Regions from separate parts of the Shewanella maritima genome, predicted to be linked through region 2. Evidence: riboswitches for the same ligand, from Rfam matches in the RefSeq annotation. Region 2 holds a riboswitch; the other holds the start of a gene.

Region 1 (7,371 bases), 2.1 Mb from region 2:
AACGAAAAGTTCGCCCTGAAAGTCAGTTCTTAGGCCATAGCACAGTACAGGAATATCAAAGTTGTCGACCACATGGGTTAATTGGCGAACTTGCTCTTTACTTAAAAACTGACACTCATCAACTAATACGCAGTGGATATCTTGCGCCGCTTTTGCGGTGGCGACTAAGTCAATTAGATTGTCTTTGTCACCAAAGACTTGCGCATCGGTTTGAATACCAATACGTGATGCAACCTTGCCCTGACCGTAACGATCATCAATTGATGCGGTCATTACTAAGGTGTTCATACCGCGTTCACGGTAGTTATAAGAAGACTGTAATAATGAAGTCGATTTGCCGGCATTCATTGCCGAATAATAGAAGTACAACTGTGCCAAAACCAAGACCCTTTTTATATTTTGCGCTTGATTATACCCAAGCGGACAGCAAAAGGCATTGCGGTGGATCATTTTCTCAGTTTCGGTTAACTAACCGCGCGCCTTAACGGCCTGCATGCACTGGACTAGCAGCATAGCAGGTTAAATGATTGGCGAGAGTAGCTTCATTTGAAACGAAAAAACCGCGAAAATCGCGGTTTTTTTTCTGAAGACAACTAGCCGCTACTGAGCATTAGATTTGGCTTTAAGCACCAATACACTAATCACAAATAACACACTGGCAGTCGCTAGGCCAAATAGCACTGACGAAGTAAAGCCAAGCACGATATAACCCGCAATACTGATTAGCGCGACTATCACAGCGTACGGCAACTGAGTCCATACATGGTCTAAGTGATGACAACTTGCACCGGTGGATGACAAAATCGTGGTGTCTGAGATTGGTGAGCAATGATCGCCAAATACAGCACCAGCAAGCACAGCTGAGAGCATTGGTAACATCATAGTACTGTCGCTTCCCATCGCCATATCCGCAGCGATTGGCAACATAATACCGAAAGTACCCCAGCTAGTACCGGTAGAAAAAGCCGTTAAACCTGCTAGTAAAAATAGTACGGCCGGCAGTAATTCAAACGGGATATTACCAGTAGCAAGGCTTGCCATGTACTTACCCGTTTCTAATTGACCAATTACACCAGCAATAGACCAAGCAAAAAGTAAGATGTAAATAGCTGGCAGCATCGACTTAGCGCCCATCAACATGCCTTTGGCAATCATGTTGAATGCTACCTTCTGCACAAATGCCAAAATGAAGGTCACCACAAAGCCAACTAACCCACCATAAAGCAGTGACTGAGCGACATCAGTATTCTCGAACGCACCTAATACTGAAAATGGTTTATTGTCAGCCGCTAACGCGTCTGCGCCGCTTGAAATCATGAAAAATACAGTGGCCGCAATCAGTACTAAAATCGGCACGAACAGACCAGAAATTTTACCTGTATCCGCTTCAGGTAAATCAGCAGTCGCCCCTGGCGGCATGCCCTTCGACTCATCGTACAATTCACCTTTTTGGGCGTTTTGCTCATGCTGGCGCATTGGACCAACATCTAAAGTGAACATAGCTACACACAGTAATAACAGCAACGCAAAAATAGCGTAGAAGTTCATTGGGATCATTTGCATGAAAATGGTCAAGTGACCAGTATCAGCAAAACCGTGGGCAGTAAGAATACCGCCAATAAGTGCAATGATGTAAGCACCCCAACTCGAGATAGGTGAAATCACACAAACTGGTGCAGCCGTTGAATCAAGTAAATAAGCTAACTTGGCACGTGAGATATGGTAGCGGTCGGTAATTGGGCGTGAAATAGAGCCAACTACCAGACTATTGAAATAATCATCAATAAATACCGCACAACCAAGCACCATTGTCATCAGCTTAGCATCACGTTTGTTGCGAATGCGCTCCTTTGCCCAATCCGCAAAGGCTCGTGAGCTGCCACTAACACTAATAAGCGCAGTGATCATGCCAAGTAAAACGAGAAATCCAAGAATGTTTAGGTTCCAGGCATTAAGTGCACCATCATCCCAAACTAGGCCAGTGGCGGTATCGCCGATAAAGCTGGCGGTATTTGCGAGATTAAAGTCGGTAAGTAGCAGTGCGCCAATAATTATCCCCACACCTAGTGAAAGCAGTACTTTTCGAGTAAATACAGCAAGTACAATCGCAACAACAGGCGGCAATAAAGACAATGCTGAGTCAGCATAGTTGATTAAATTCATTATTATTTTCTTCGTGTAAGTACGAATGGAGGGCGACTGAACCGGTGCAAGGTAAGGTCATACCTAGGAACACCTGTCCTCTCAGTAGCGCTCCATAGTAAAATCAGTTTTGTCATCCCGACAAAACAATACTATGGCAGTGCAGTACCTGTTCGGTAACAACACCAGCAGCTGTTTGCGATAAAACTAACTACTTCGGCACCAAATCCTTTCGTGGTAGCTCACAGGCATCACCCTAACGACCACTACTGATATTTAATGCTCCTCTACTAAAGGGCGTTTGTGAAAAACGCGGGCACATAAAAACATAAGCGGCTATGGGGATGCCACCCCAGAGCCGCTTAGTGTGATTCAGATCAAGTTTTAGATCAAGTTATTGAGCGCAGGCACGGCGTCAAACAAGTCTGCTTCTAGGCCGTAGTCAGCAACCTGGAAGATAGGCGCTTCTGGATCTTTGTTGATTGCAACAATCACTTTCGAATCCTTCATACCGGCTAGATGCTGGATAGCACCTGAGATACCAACGGCGATATATAGCTCTGGAGCAACGATCTTACCGGTTTGACCAACCTGTAAATCATTCGGTACAAAGCCTGCATCAACAGCCGCGCGAGATGCACCAACCGCAGCGCCAAGTTTATCGGCAAGTTGCTCAAGGATGGCAAAATTCTCACCACTGCCCATGCCGCGACCACCCGATACAATAATGCCAGCATTACCGAGCTCTGGACGCTCTGATTCAGTTAGGCTTTGCGATACAAACTCAGTTTTAGCTTCAATGACTTGCGTAAGCTCAGCTACATCTGCATTACCTGTTGCTGCTACTGCATCAAATGCACTAGAGCGAACCGTAATAACTTTCTTGTAATCTAAGCTTTTCACCGTCGCTAATGCATTACCCGCATAAATTGGGCGTACAAACGTATCGGCATCAACCACTTCAATGATTTCAGAAATTTGCGCTACATCAGCAAGCGCTGCTACGCGAGGTAAGGTTGCTTTACCCACACTTGAAGCTGCAGCCAAAATGTGTGAGTAGTCGCCGCTTAGGTCATTAACAAGTTTTGATAGGTTTTCAGCAAGCTGTGCACCATAAGCGCCAGCGTCGGCAACCAGTACTTTAGCAACGCCATCAAGTTGCTTGGCACTATCAACAACTGCGCCACAGTTTTCACCAGCAACCAGTAGGTGAATGTCACCACCAATGGCTTTTGCTGCGCTAACGACTTTAGCGGTATCGGTTTTTAATTGCTGATTATCATGTTCAGCTAATACTAGAATAGTCATATTAAATCACCTTCGCTTCGTTCTTTAACTTCTCAACTAGCTCTTCTACTGAAGACACCATGATGCCCGCTTGACGCTCTGTTGGCGGCGTAACTTTTACCACCTCTTGATGCACTTTAAGGGTTACACCCAAGTCATCAATGGTGACAGTTTCAAGTGGCTTACGCTTAGCCTTCATAATGTTTGGTAACTTAGCGTAGCGAGGTTCGTTTAAGCGAAGGTCAGCAGTAACAACTGCTGGTAATGGCATCGCCAATGTTTGCAAACCACCGTCAACTTCACGAGTGACGGTTAGTTTGCCATCTTCTACGTTTACTTCAGAAGCAAACGTAGCCTGAGGCATATCAGCCAGCGCAGCTAGCATTTGGCCTGTTTGGTTATTGTCGCCATCAATAGACTGCTTACCTAGCAATACAATATCTGCTTGCTCTTTTTGTTGCACAGCATGCAAAATTTTGGCAATTGATAGCGGCACTAATTCTTCATCAGTCTCAACATGAATTGCACGATCTGCACCTAATGCCATTGCTGTACGTAGTTGCTCATGCACTGCTTTAGTACCGACACTCACAACAACAACTTCAGTGGCCTTACCTGCTTCTTGCAAGCGTACCGCTTCTTCTACTGCAATCTCACAAAATGGGTTCAACGCCATCTTTAGGTTTGCTGTGTCTACGTTTGTGTTATCAGCTTTTACCCTGACCTTCACATTGGCATCAACGACGCGCTTTACTGGCACCAATACTTTCATAGGGGTTCCTTCCTACACCTTCATGTATGTGGACGACACATTGGCCTATGCCAATGCAAGTTAGCTCAACTCTACTTCCTGTTGACGTTAACGTCAATGCAATTCAAACGCTTGTTTAACACTTTTTAATTACCGCTTTTGGCAATCAAATTTGACATGCACACATTTATGATATTTTTGACGGAACTAGGAAAATTTACACTTATTTATATTTTATAATTTGCCAGTAACAAATTTTATTTCTATTATTAGCAATTCAAGCGTCTGCGTTATTTTTTGCTCGTTGTAGTTCGCAATAAAAAGTCCGCAAACCTGTTAGTTAAAAGTGTAAGTTAGTTCACAGTCTTCATCGTCACGAACTAGGCTTCACTTTTAAAAATCTATAATTAAAATGAATTATCAAATCTCCCTTTTTAAATAATTAGGATAGTAGCAATGAGTGATTTTATTAGCGTGTTAACCCATGGTCGTCGTTTTAAAGCTGCAGTTAAAGATTTAGCTCTAGAAGATTTACGCGACGTAGCCACCAAACTAAATAAAATCATTGACGACCGTGAAGCTGAAGAGAAAGCTAAAGCAGAAGCAAATGCAGCGCGCGATGCACGTATTGCTGAAATTTTAGCTCAGATTGAAGAAAGCGGTTTATCAATTGAAGATTTAGATGCATCGGCTACTAAGCCAGCACCTAAAAAGCGTGCACCACGCCCAGCTAAGTATCAAATTACCGTAGACGGTGAGTTAATTACTTGGACTGGTCAAGGTCGTATGCCTACTGTATTTAAAAATGAAGTAGATGCCGGTAAATCAATGGATGATTTTTTAATTCCAGGAATGGCATAAACAGCGTCGTACATCATTACGCAGTTTAGCGCTTGTTGTCACAAGCAAGCACATGCAAAAGGCTGAGGTATCTCAGCCTTTTTTGTGGACATTTTTTTGCAATTTATTGTTTAAGTCTGCAGTAAAGCACTTTGCTTGCTACCCTATAGTGAGTAAACTTAACTAACTAACTCAAATGAGCGGCAATTACCTATGTTTAAGCCTCAAACAAGTTTATCAATTCTCGCTAGCTTAGCTCTATTATCAGGGTGTGCAGGTGAATACACCTTCAATAGTAATCTAGACAGCCAGGCTATCGACGAGTACTTCAAACCTGGCGAAGTGACACTATTTGATAAAGGCGTACAGCCTAGACAAAGTTATAAAATATTAGGCTTAGTTCAAGGCCAGGCTTGTCAACAAACGGTTAATGATGCTCCTGCAGACAAAGCACAGGCAAGGACTGAAGCAAGACGTAATGCAGCAGACATGGGAGCAAATGGATTGCTCATTCAAAACTGTCACGTCATTGACGAACCAGACTCTAGCTGTCAATCACAAGCATTATGTGTCGGCAAAGCAATTAAATTGCAGAATAACAACTAATACAAGGTGACAAACCTGAGTTTGGCAAAATTGGCAGCTAAATTTATATCTTGCTATCTCAGTTAAGTAAAATGCGCTATCACATCGTTTTTAAATAATGTTTGATAGCGCTGACACCTTCGCCACCTTAGTAAATACCGCGCCTCTCTAGTCCATACTGTATTAATTTAGTTTCGATTATGTCTACTTCTAGTTTCTCAAACCTAATCTCGGCCGTTGCAATTTGCCGTACACCATACAAACAAAAATTTGGCATCCCACGTCAACCCGGTTTAGTCGATACCAAAGGATATATCGAACTTGTTGGTGAGTTTAATAATATCGACTGTGTAAGAGGTATTGAGCAATATTCGCACCTTTGGTTAGTATTTAGTTTTCATGAAAACTTAGCTCAAGGTTGGAAAACAACTGTACGCCCACCTCGCTTAGGCGGTAATGAAAAGTTAGGTGTATTCGCTACTCGTGCTACATTTCGCCCAAATGGCTTAGGTCAATCAGTTGTTAAACTGCACCGAGTAATTCAGCAAGATGGCAAAATTAGACTAGAAATATCAGGTATGGACTTGGTTGATAAAACACCAATTATTGATATCAAACCTTATATCCCTTTTTCTGATGCAATCAGCGATGCCAAAGGCGGAATGGCACAAGAAAAACCTGAGTTAATTAGTGTTGAATTTAGCGAGCAAGCTTTAATACAAATTAGCCAATACGAAGCTAAACATGAACATGTCGATCAGTTTAAGCAGCTTATTGAAGGAGTATTGTCCCAAGATCCAAGGCCTGCCTACAAAAAAGCTAAAGTGGACCCAAAACTCTATCAACTAGCATTATATGACCGCGATATATTTTGGCGTGTTATCGACAATATTATAGTTGTTGAACAGCTCGTGAGTAGCAAAGTTATCGACAATAAAGAGCATCAATAAGCACTATAATTTAGAAAGACCTAAATTCTATTAATAAATGCAAATGACCATTGACTACCAAACCCAGCATAAAAAACGCTTATCTTATATGCCATGGCTTTACTTCAACCTAAAGCCTAAGCATTTTGCTTGGGCAAAACCTTGGCAAGAAGGAATTCAGCAGCAATTAAGTGCGCTCGAAACAGTCTCAATTGGCGACAATTGCTTTATCGCCCCAGAAGCAAACCTATTTGCCGAACCTGGACGCGACATCACAATTGGCTCTAAATGCATGATTGCCGCAGACAGCTTTATCCATGGTCCGATTAATATCGGTGATGAAGTCGCGATTAATCATGGCTGCAGTATTGATGGCGGCCGAGTAGGTATCACCATAGGTAATCGCACTCGCATTGCCAATAATGTCACCATTTATGCCTTCAATCACGGCATGAGTGTCGATGCTCCTATTTATCAACAACCAGTCAGCTCAAAAGGCATCACCATAGGTGAAGATGTTTGGGTTGGTGCGCAAGCCGGTATTGTCGATGGCGTGACAATCGGTAACCAAGCGGTTATCGGCATGGGCGCAGTTGTGACTAAAGATGTCGAAGACTTTGCCATTATGGCCGGAAATCCAGCTCGAAAAATTGGCGATCGCCGCGATAAATAACCTGAACTCGAGTTAAATTGTTAGCCAAAAATCATCAGCGACAAAGCTTAAATATTCAGTGACATCAGCGCTTCAAGTGCTAAAATGACGCTCATTAATAGCTATTGAGTGGACATTAGGAATGCGTGTAAGCAACTACCTGCTTTCAACCCAAAAAGAAACCC
Region 2 (7,371 bases):
CAGATTACTTTAAAGCGGCTATCTCCGGTGCGCCAGTAACCGATTGGCGTTTATATGATACGCATTACACTGAGCGTTATATGGGGCACCCAGAAACAAACAAAGCTGGTTATGACGCCAGCAGCGTGATGCCTTATGTTGGCGGCTATAAGTCTGGCTTGTTGATGTATCACGGTATGGCTGATGACAACGTATTGTTTGAAAACAGTACCCGTGTGTATAAAGCGCTGCAAGATGACGGTAAGTTATTCCAAATGATGGATTACCCTGGCTCTAAGCACTCGATGCGCGGTGAGAAAGTGCGTAACCATTTATATAAGTCTTTGGCGGCATTTCTAGATAGCCAATTGAAGAACTAATTCGTTTTATTCTTCAGCTGAGAGAGCCAGCCACAGTGCTGGCTTTCTTTTGCCTGTAGTGTGTGGATAGTCGCCTATCATCTGGCATTTTCTATTGGCAGTCGCAAGTTAGCTGGGGGTTATGGACAGGGCTAGCGTATGAGTGATTGATTATCAATCATGTACTAAGAGTTAATGAACTTTGATTGCGCAAGATGCCGTAAAATCATCCCCTATGGTTACGTTAGGGGCTCCGCTTTAGCATCCCTGCTAAAGAGGCTTGCTTACTCAAAGCTCATTAATCCCACAGGAAAATACGTGATAAATGTTCACGAGCTCGCCCTAGGTTTAGAGAGACTAGATTAATACGCAGCTTTGTGCTGTGTTTTATACAATTGTGCACTTTCAAACAAGACTCCGATGCCAAACATAAAAAAACCAGACCCTGAGGTCTGGTTTTCAAATTTTTTCGCTTAGAAGAATTAGTCTTCTCTTAGCTCAGAAGTATTAATCTTCTAGGTTACCACAGAAACGGTAGCCTTCACCGTGGATAGTTGCGATGATTTCTGGCGTGTCCGCTAGGCTTTCGAAGTGCTTACGGATACGACGGATAGTTACGTCAACTGTACGGTCGTGCGGCTTAAGCTCGCGACCAGTCATCTTCATTAGTAGGTCAGCACGAGTTAAGATTTTGCCTGGATTCTCAACAAAGTGAAGCATCGCGCGGAATTCACTGCGTGGTAGCTTGTAAGACTCACCTTGTGGGCTAACTAGAGAACGGCTGTTGATTTCTAAGCTCCAACCATTGAAGCGGTAGTATTCAACGCTACCTTTCTCTTCAGCTTCTGCACCAGTGCTGTTAACGCGAGTTAATAGGTTACGAGCACGGATGGTTAGTTCACGTGGGTTGAATGGCTTAGTGATGTAGTCATCAGCACCGATTTCAAGACCGAGGATCTTGTCGACTTCGTTGTCACGACCAGTTAGGAAGATAAGGCCGATGTTATTGATTTCACGAAGTTCACGCGCTAGTAGTAGACCATTCTTACCAGGTAGGTTGATGTCCATTACTACTAAGTTGATTTTGTTCTCTTGCATCGCTTTGTGCATTTCAGCGCCGTCGTTTGCTTCAACTACAACATAACCTTCAGCTTCAAAAATGCTACGCAGGGTGTTACGAGTTACGGCTTCATCTTCAACAATAAGAATGTGCGGGTTTTGCATATTAAATTACCTAAATTAATAAAGTCATAGTCTAGCTTTCATAATTGCTAGGGCTAAGCGTCACTTGCTCCCTGTAAATAAGTGCGCCGTATCTTCATATTTATTGGTGTTTAAGCGTGTCTGCCTTGATATTAAACACTCGCATTGGCCACTGACAGCTCGGTTTTTATAAGTCAGTGATTCGCATGTCTGCTATGAGCAACATCTATGTTGACGAAAAAAGGATACATGCGAATAAATTCTGGGTTAACACCTCGTCACATTGGAAACCTGTAAAAGCACAAAGTTCCCCGGCAACTTGTTTATTTCATTTAGTTTAATGTTTCTCTAAATGTAGAACATGACATAAACAGGTGTAAACTTAGCTTCTATTAAAATCATTCATAAGTGTCAGCTAAAGTGTGGTGACAAAGTGGATTGAATGTTCAATTAGCTAGTGATGATTATTGTACTCGTTTTAGGCATTTGTTAACAAATAAAATGTTAACAAATTTCCACCAAATACCGTACACAAAAGGTTAATAAACAATAAGGCGCTGATTATAAAGGGAATTAACATTTTTAAACTTGTGACTGACGTCACATCGCTACCGGAACTAAAATCTATCTGCTACACTCAATTCGGCTTAATTGACTAGATTTTGACTATGGAAACTGTGGATTCTTTCTTGTGGCAAGCTTATCAAAGTACACATTTTTTGCTCACTCAGCGCCTTTCTGATCAATTTTCATTTGCGATTATTACCGCATGTAACCCGTTTGGTAATAAATTAACTTCTTGTCAAAATCGACTGCTTGATCGCAAATTACAACGAACCATTCAGCAAACTAAGCAACCCTATCGTGCCCTTTATGGCGCATCTCCTGATCTTAGCCACAGAGAAAAAAGTTGGGCGGTGTTTGTCGACAAGCCGCAAGCCTTAGAATTGGGTAGGCAATTTAATCAGTTAGCGATTTACTATGTTGATAAAGGGCAACTGACTTTGCTGGCGTGTGCAGATGCGAATTTACCAGAAGTGTGTATGGGGAAGTTTTCATCAAGGCAGCGCTTGGTGAATGAACTACCAGATTTTGATTAGTCGTATTCTAGCGAGTGACGCTGGAAGACCAAAAAGGATGCCCAAGGCATCCTTTTTACGCTTGTGTACGGTTACACAGATATGACTGGTTTGCTGCTAGAAAGCATAAGTGACTGCAAAGCCACCATGATCGAATTCAGCATCGTTATAATACTCATCACCATCAATCTCTTGTTCTAACACGCCTCTAAATAATGACGCGCTCCAGCGATCGTTAATTTGATAGGTCACACCTACAGAGTAGGCCTGGCTAGTATATTGAGATAAACCCGATGCGCGGTAGCGCAAGTCTAGAGAGAATTCCTCAGTAAACTTATAACCACCATTGAAGATAATCGCAGGTGCAACGAACAGATCTGACGTTTCGCCTAGGTTGTTGCCTTCAGGGTAATCCAAGCGGATAGTTTGCGCAGCAAAAGTTACACCGGCGCCAAGTTCAACAATCCAGTCGCTATCGCTCAGTAGCTCGAATACATAATCAGCTGTGAGAGACCAGTTACTATAGGCTGAGATGACTTCGCTTCCTGCAGAGTATGACTTACCTGCCCATTTTAACTCTTTGCCCAGTGTAGTTTTGTCGCGAGACTCAATTGGGTTAAAGCTAAAGAGTAGATATTGGTCTTTGGCGACGCCCCATTCAAGCTCAGCTGCAGCATAGGTATTTGGCTCACTCTCTCGACTAAAATCAGTGAGATTGAAGCTTGGGCTACCATTTTCTTGAATAAAGTTGTTGCTAGTGTCAAAGCCACCAATAAATAGACTGTAGCTGCGGTGGAACTCTTTTTGTGCTCCTGAGCCAGACCAACCATCATCAGTTAGCTGGTACTTAGGTAAGCTCTTGCTAGCACCGGGTGTATAGCTTACGGCTAAGCCCATGTTGCCGTCGCTAAAGCTAGGCACAACAACAAGGTCTGATGCATTATAAGGGTCGGTAAAGTAAAGGCTGGTCATTACTGCAATTGAGCCACCGGCAAGTACGTCGTCCATAAAGTGACGATTTGCCCATAAGCGACTTGCGCCGACAAAACTTGCTGCAGTGTATGCAGGTAGTGCCCATTTATCGCCATATCTGTGATGAATATATGCTGCGCCAGAGAATGCTGCTGAGGTGTGGCCTGAAGGGAAAGAATTGCTTTCAGTGCCATCTGGGCGAAGTCTGCCGTAGCCAAACTTCATGGTGTGGGTGATTAACGAAGTAGTTGCAACGCCTTTAGTTAACTGCCAGGCACCTTCTTTATCGCCAATCCATAAACTACCTATTAACGCACCCGCAGGTAGGGCAATTTGCACTACGTCACCGATTTCAGAGATCGTACCCGATTGGCCTTCTAGAATTTCACTCTTGGCCACGGCTGTTGTTGAAGTCAGGCTTAGAATAATCGCACTTGAGGTGAGGCTAAGTTTAGCTTTCATTTAATTACAGTCCTTTGAGTACTTATTGCATTTTATTTAACCAACTATAGGCTAAAACAGCATTTTTCAATAAGTCGAAACGTGCGGATAACTGTTATGGCTAAATCAAACTTACTTTGTTTAGGGTTACCCATGTAACTAGGGCACTATTCGTTAATAGTCATAGAGGTTATTGCTGCGAGTCGTTTCACTTAATGGCACAACCTTCGGTTTTGCATCGCTATTTTACAACTAAATGCCTTATTGGTCACAGTTTTTTGGGGCATGAATTTTATTCATCTGACTAGAGCCTGTTGACTTTAATAAGTGAAAGTTGGTACTTTTTCGTTTCCCTTCCTTGGAGGGGCGCAGAAGAGGAGCGTTAACTAGGTAGTAAGTTTGAGGAAGCACCATTCCAATGAAGACTTATGAGGGAGATTAACGCCGAGATATAACGTAAGGGATGCATCCGTTGTATCGAGCGTCTAGGCTGAATCCTGGCGATTGTCACCTGTATTTTGGTGGAGAGCTTCTGGTGGTGATTGCTGTTTCCCTTCTTCAAGGGTGCGTTATCCTAGCACCAGGCTCTTCGAACGTAGTGAGTTCGGAGTGTAATCATGTATTTATTTCTAAATCATTCGCTTGGCTTTGCAAATGTTGCGGAGGCTAGCTAGTGTCTAATTTAATTAATCAAGTTGAAAATCTAGTCGTAGCCAAATTTGGCGGTACCTCTGTTGCTGATTTCGAAGCGATGAGCCGTTGCGCCGATATTGTATTAGCTAATCCAAATACCCGTGTGGTTGTGGTGAGCGCGTCAAGTGGTGTCACCAACTTGCTGGTGGAGCTAACCCAGGCTAATGTGAATGACGAGCGCCGCCTAGCACTGCTTAAAGATATTGCTAAGGTGCAGTATGCCATTGCTGACAGCCTTGATCGCCCGCAAGAAGTTACCGCGCAGATTGATCAGGTATTAAGTCAAATGGCAGTGCTCAGTGAGTCTTTACTGCTTAACCGCAGTAAAGCGATTATGGATGAGTTGCTGTCGACGGGGAGCAGTGCTCATCTATTCTATTTTCGGCAGTTATTGCACAAAAAGATCAGCCTTCTCAGGCGTTCGATGTACGTCAGGTGTTGCGCACCGATAGTCATTTTGGAAAAGCTGAACCACAGATTGAGCAAATTGCGACACTTGCCAAGGCGAAGCTTCTGCCACTACTTAGCGATAACATCATAGTGACCCAAGGGTTTATTGGTGCAGACGAGCAAGGTAAAACCACAACTTTAGGTCGTGGTGGCAGTGACTATTCTGCAGCCTTGCTAGCTGAAGCGCTTAACGCGCATGCGGTTGAGATTTGGACTGATGTTGCGGGCATCTATACCACTGACCCTAGACTTGCTCCTAATGCTCGCCCTATTGCGGAAATCAGCTTCAACGAAGCTGCTGAAATGGCAACCTTTGGTGCTAAAGTGCTGCATCCTGCTACCATTTTACCCGCGGTTAGACAGCGAATTCAGGTGTTTGTTGGCTCAAGTAAAGCGCCGGAGCAAGGTGGTACTTGGATTCGCCATCAAATTGAAGATGCGCCAGTGTATCGTGCAGTAGCGCTTAGACGCGATCAAACTCTGCTTAATCTTCATAGCTTGCAAATGCTCCATGCTCAAGGCTTCTTAGCCGAGACTTTTGCTACGCTAGCTCGCCATAAGATTTCGGTCGATTTGATCACCACTTCAGAAGTAAATGTGTCACTCACCCTAGATAAAACTGGCTCTGACTCAAGTGGTCAAGGCCTGCTAAGTGAGTCTTTGTTGCAAGAGTTATCGCAGCATTGCCGCGTAAGAGTAGAAGACAAGCTTGCGTTAGTTGCGATTATTGGTAATCAAATTGCGTCAACAGCGGGTATTTGTAGTCGAGTATTTCAGGTGCTAGAACCGCATAATGTGCGCATGATCTGTCAGGGTGCTAGCCCACATAATCTTTGTGTGTTGGTGTCAGAGTCAGAAGCTGCTGATGTGGTTAATGCGCTACATCAGAATCTATTTGAATAAAGCACACTTAGTCCACAGGGCAAATGAATCCTTAGGTTATTGGTTAGATGAATATACAACAAACATCACTACACTTGGGCGAGTTGGCAACAGGTCACGCATTAACGGCGCCGCTTTTTTGCATTGAACCTAGCTTAGTTCCGGAAACGCAAGGTGGCGTTGACGTTTCGCCTGCACCCAGTGTGTATATTCAAGCGAATGTGCACGGCGCCGAGGTGCAGGGAATGCCGTAATATACCAACTGCTCAAGCTACTTGAGTCGTATCAAGTGTTAGGCAAAATAGTGCTTGCACCACTGGCAAATCCGCTGGGGATTAATCAAAAAAGTGGTGAGTTTACCCTTGGGCGCTTCGACCCTATTACCGGGGTAAATTGGAACCGTGAATACCTGGAACATAAGTTCGATGTTGAGGCGTGGTATTTGGCGCATCAACACTTATCAGAAGTTGAGTTAATTAGTGCTTTCAAAGCGCGTTTGACAGAATCTTGTGACGAGCGCTTGAATAATAGCTGGGGCATTTCAACGGGGCATCGCCTGGCAGTGACCTTGCAGAAAATGGCGCATCAAGCGGATATTGTGCTCGACTTACACACAGGGCCAAAGTCCTGCAAACACCTTTATGCGCCAGAGTATGACAAACAAGCAGCAAGGTTTTTCTCTATTCCCTATACACTGGTTATTCCCAACGAATTTGGTGGCGCCATGGATGAAGCCGCTTTTTGCCCATGGTGGTGTTTAGCTGAAGCGGCCAAAGCTCATGGGCGTGAATTTAGTAGTGACTATGGTGTAGCAATTTCTGCGTTCACATTAGAGCTTGCTAGTCAGGAGCGGATAGACCTTGCAGATGCCAAGCAAGACGCTTTGGGAATTTTGGCTTATTTGAGCCATCGCGGCGTAATAGCTGAAAAAGTAGCACCAGCTGACATGCCACGCTTTGGCTGTTATCTCAAGGATTACCGTAAACTGCACGCACCTCAGTCAGGTATGGTGGAATACTGTGCGGAGCTTGGTCAGCCGTTAGCGGCAGGTGAGCCATTAGCTCAGCTTTTACGGGTAGAGCGCTACGGGCGTGAGGATGCGCTCACCAGTGTATCTTTGCCAGTAGATTGTGTGCCTATTTTGCACTTTGCCTCAGCCTCTGTGCATCAAGGTACTGAGCTATATAAGGTGATGACCAACGTGTTTGAGCTTTAGCTGGCGAGGCAGCCTAGTTCGAGTATAAAAATGGCGCATTAGATGCGCCATTTTTGATAATTATCGTGCAGTTTATTAGCTACGTAGAATTTGCAGC

The links. Region 2 has a riboswitch for lysine ahead of lysC (lysine-sensitive aspartokinase 3). Riboswitches for the same ligand answer to the same signal wherever they lie in the genome.
Region 1: another riboswitch for lysine. It lies ahead of EXU30_RS16360 (Na+/H+ antiporter NhaC family protein); the one in region 2 lies ahead of lysC (lysine-sensitive aspartokinase 3).

The regions. Positions count from the first base shown of each region.
Region 1 is NZ_CP036200.1:3,854,904-3,862,274, reverse strand. Features, by position in the region: gene EXU30_RS16365 (thymidine kinase) at 1-378, opposite strand, end outside; gene EXU30_RS16360 (Na+/H+ antiporter NhaC family protein) at 601-2,163, opposite strand; lysine riboswitch at 2,241-2,440, opposite strand; gene EXU30_RS16355 (FAD-binding protein) at 2,527-3,450, opposite strand; gene EXU30_RS16350 (electron transfer flavoprotein subunit beta/FixA family protein) at 3,452-4,201, opposite strand; gene EXU30_RS16345 (H-NS histone family protein) at 4,637-5,041, shown strand; gene rcsF (Rcs stress response system protein RcsF) at 5,234-5,626, shown strand; gene tsaA (tRNA (N6-threonylcarbamoyladenosine(37)-N6)-methyltransferase TrmO) at 5,806-6,555, shown strand; gene EXU30_RS16330 (acyltransferase) at 6,599-7,207, shown strand; gene EXU30_RS16325 (proline--tRNA ligase) at 7,329-7,371, shown strand, end outside.
Region 2 is NZ_CP036200.1:1,785,840-1,793,210, reverse strand. Features, by position in the region: gene EXU30_RS07725 (S9 family peptidase) at 1-359, shown strand, start outside; gene arcA (two-component system response regulator ArcA) at 846-1,562, opposite strand; gene EXU30_RS07715 (DUF3293 domain-containing protein) at 2,210-2,641, shown strand; gene EXU30_RS07710 (phosphatase PAP2 family protein) at 2,738-4,054, opposite strand; lysine riboswitch at 4,398-4,573, shown strand; partial or broken gene lysC (lysine-sensitive aspartokinase 3) at 4,785-6,079, shown strand; partial or broken gene EXU30_RS07700 (succinylglutamate desuccinylase/aspartoacylase family protein) at 6,127-7,274, shown strand; gene EXU30_RS07695 (site-2 protease family protein) at 7,350-7,371, opposite strand, start outside.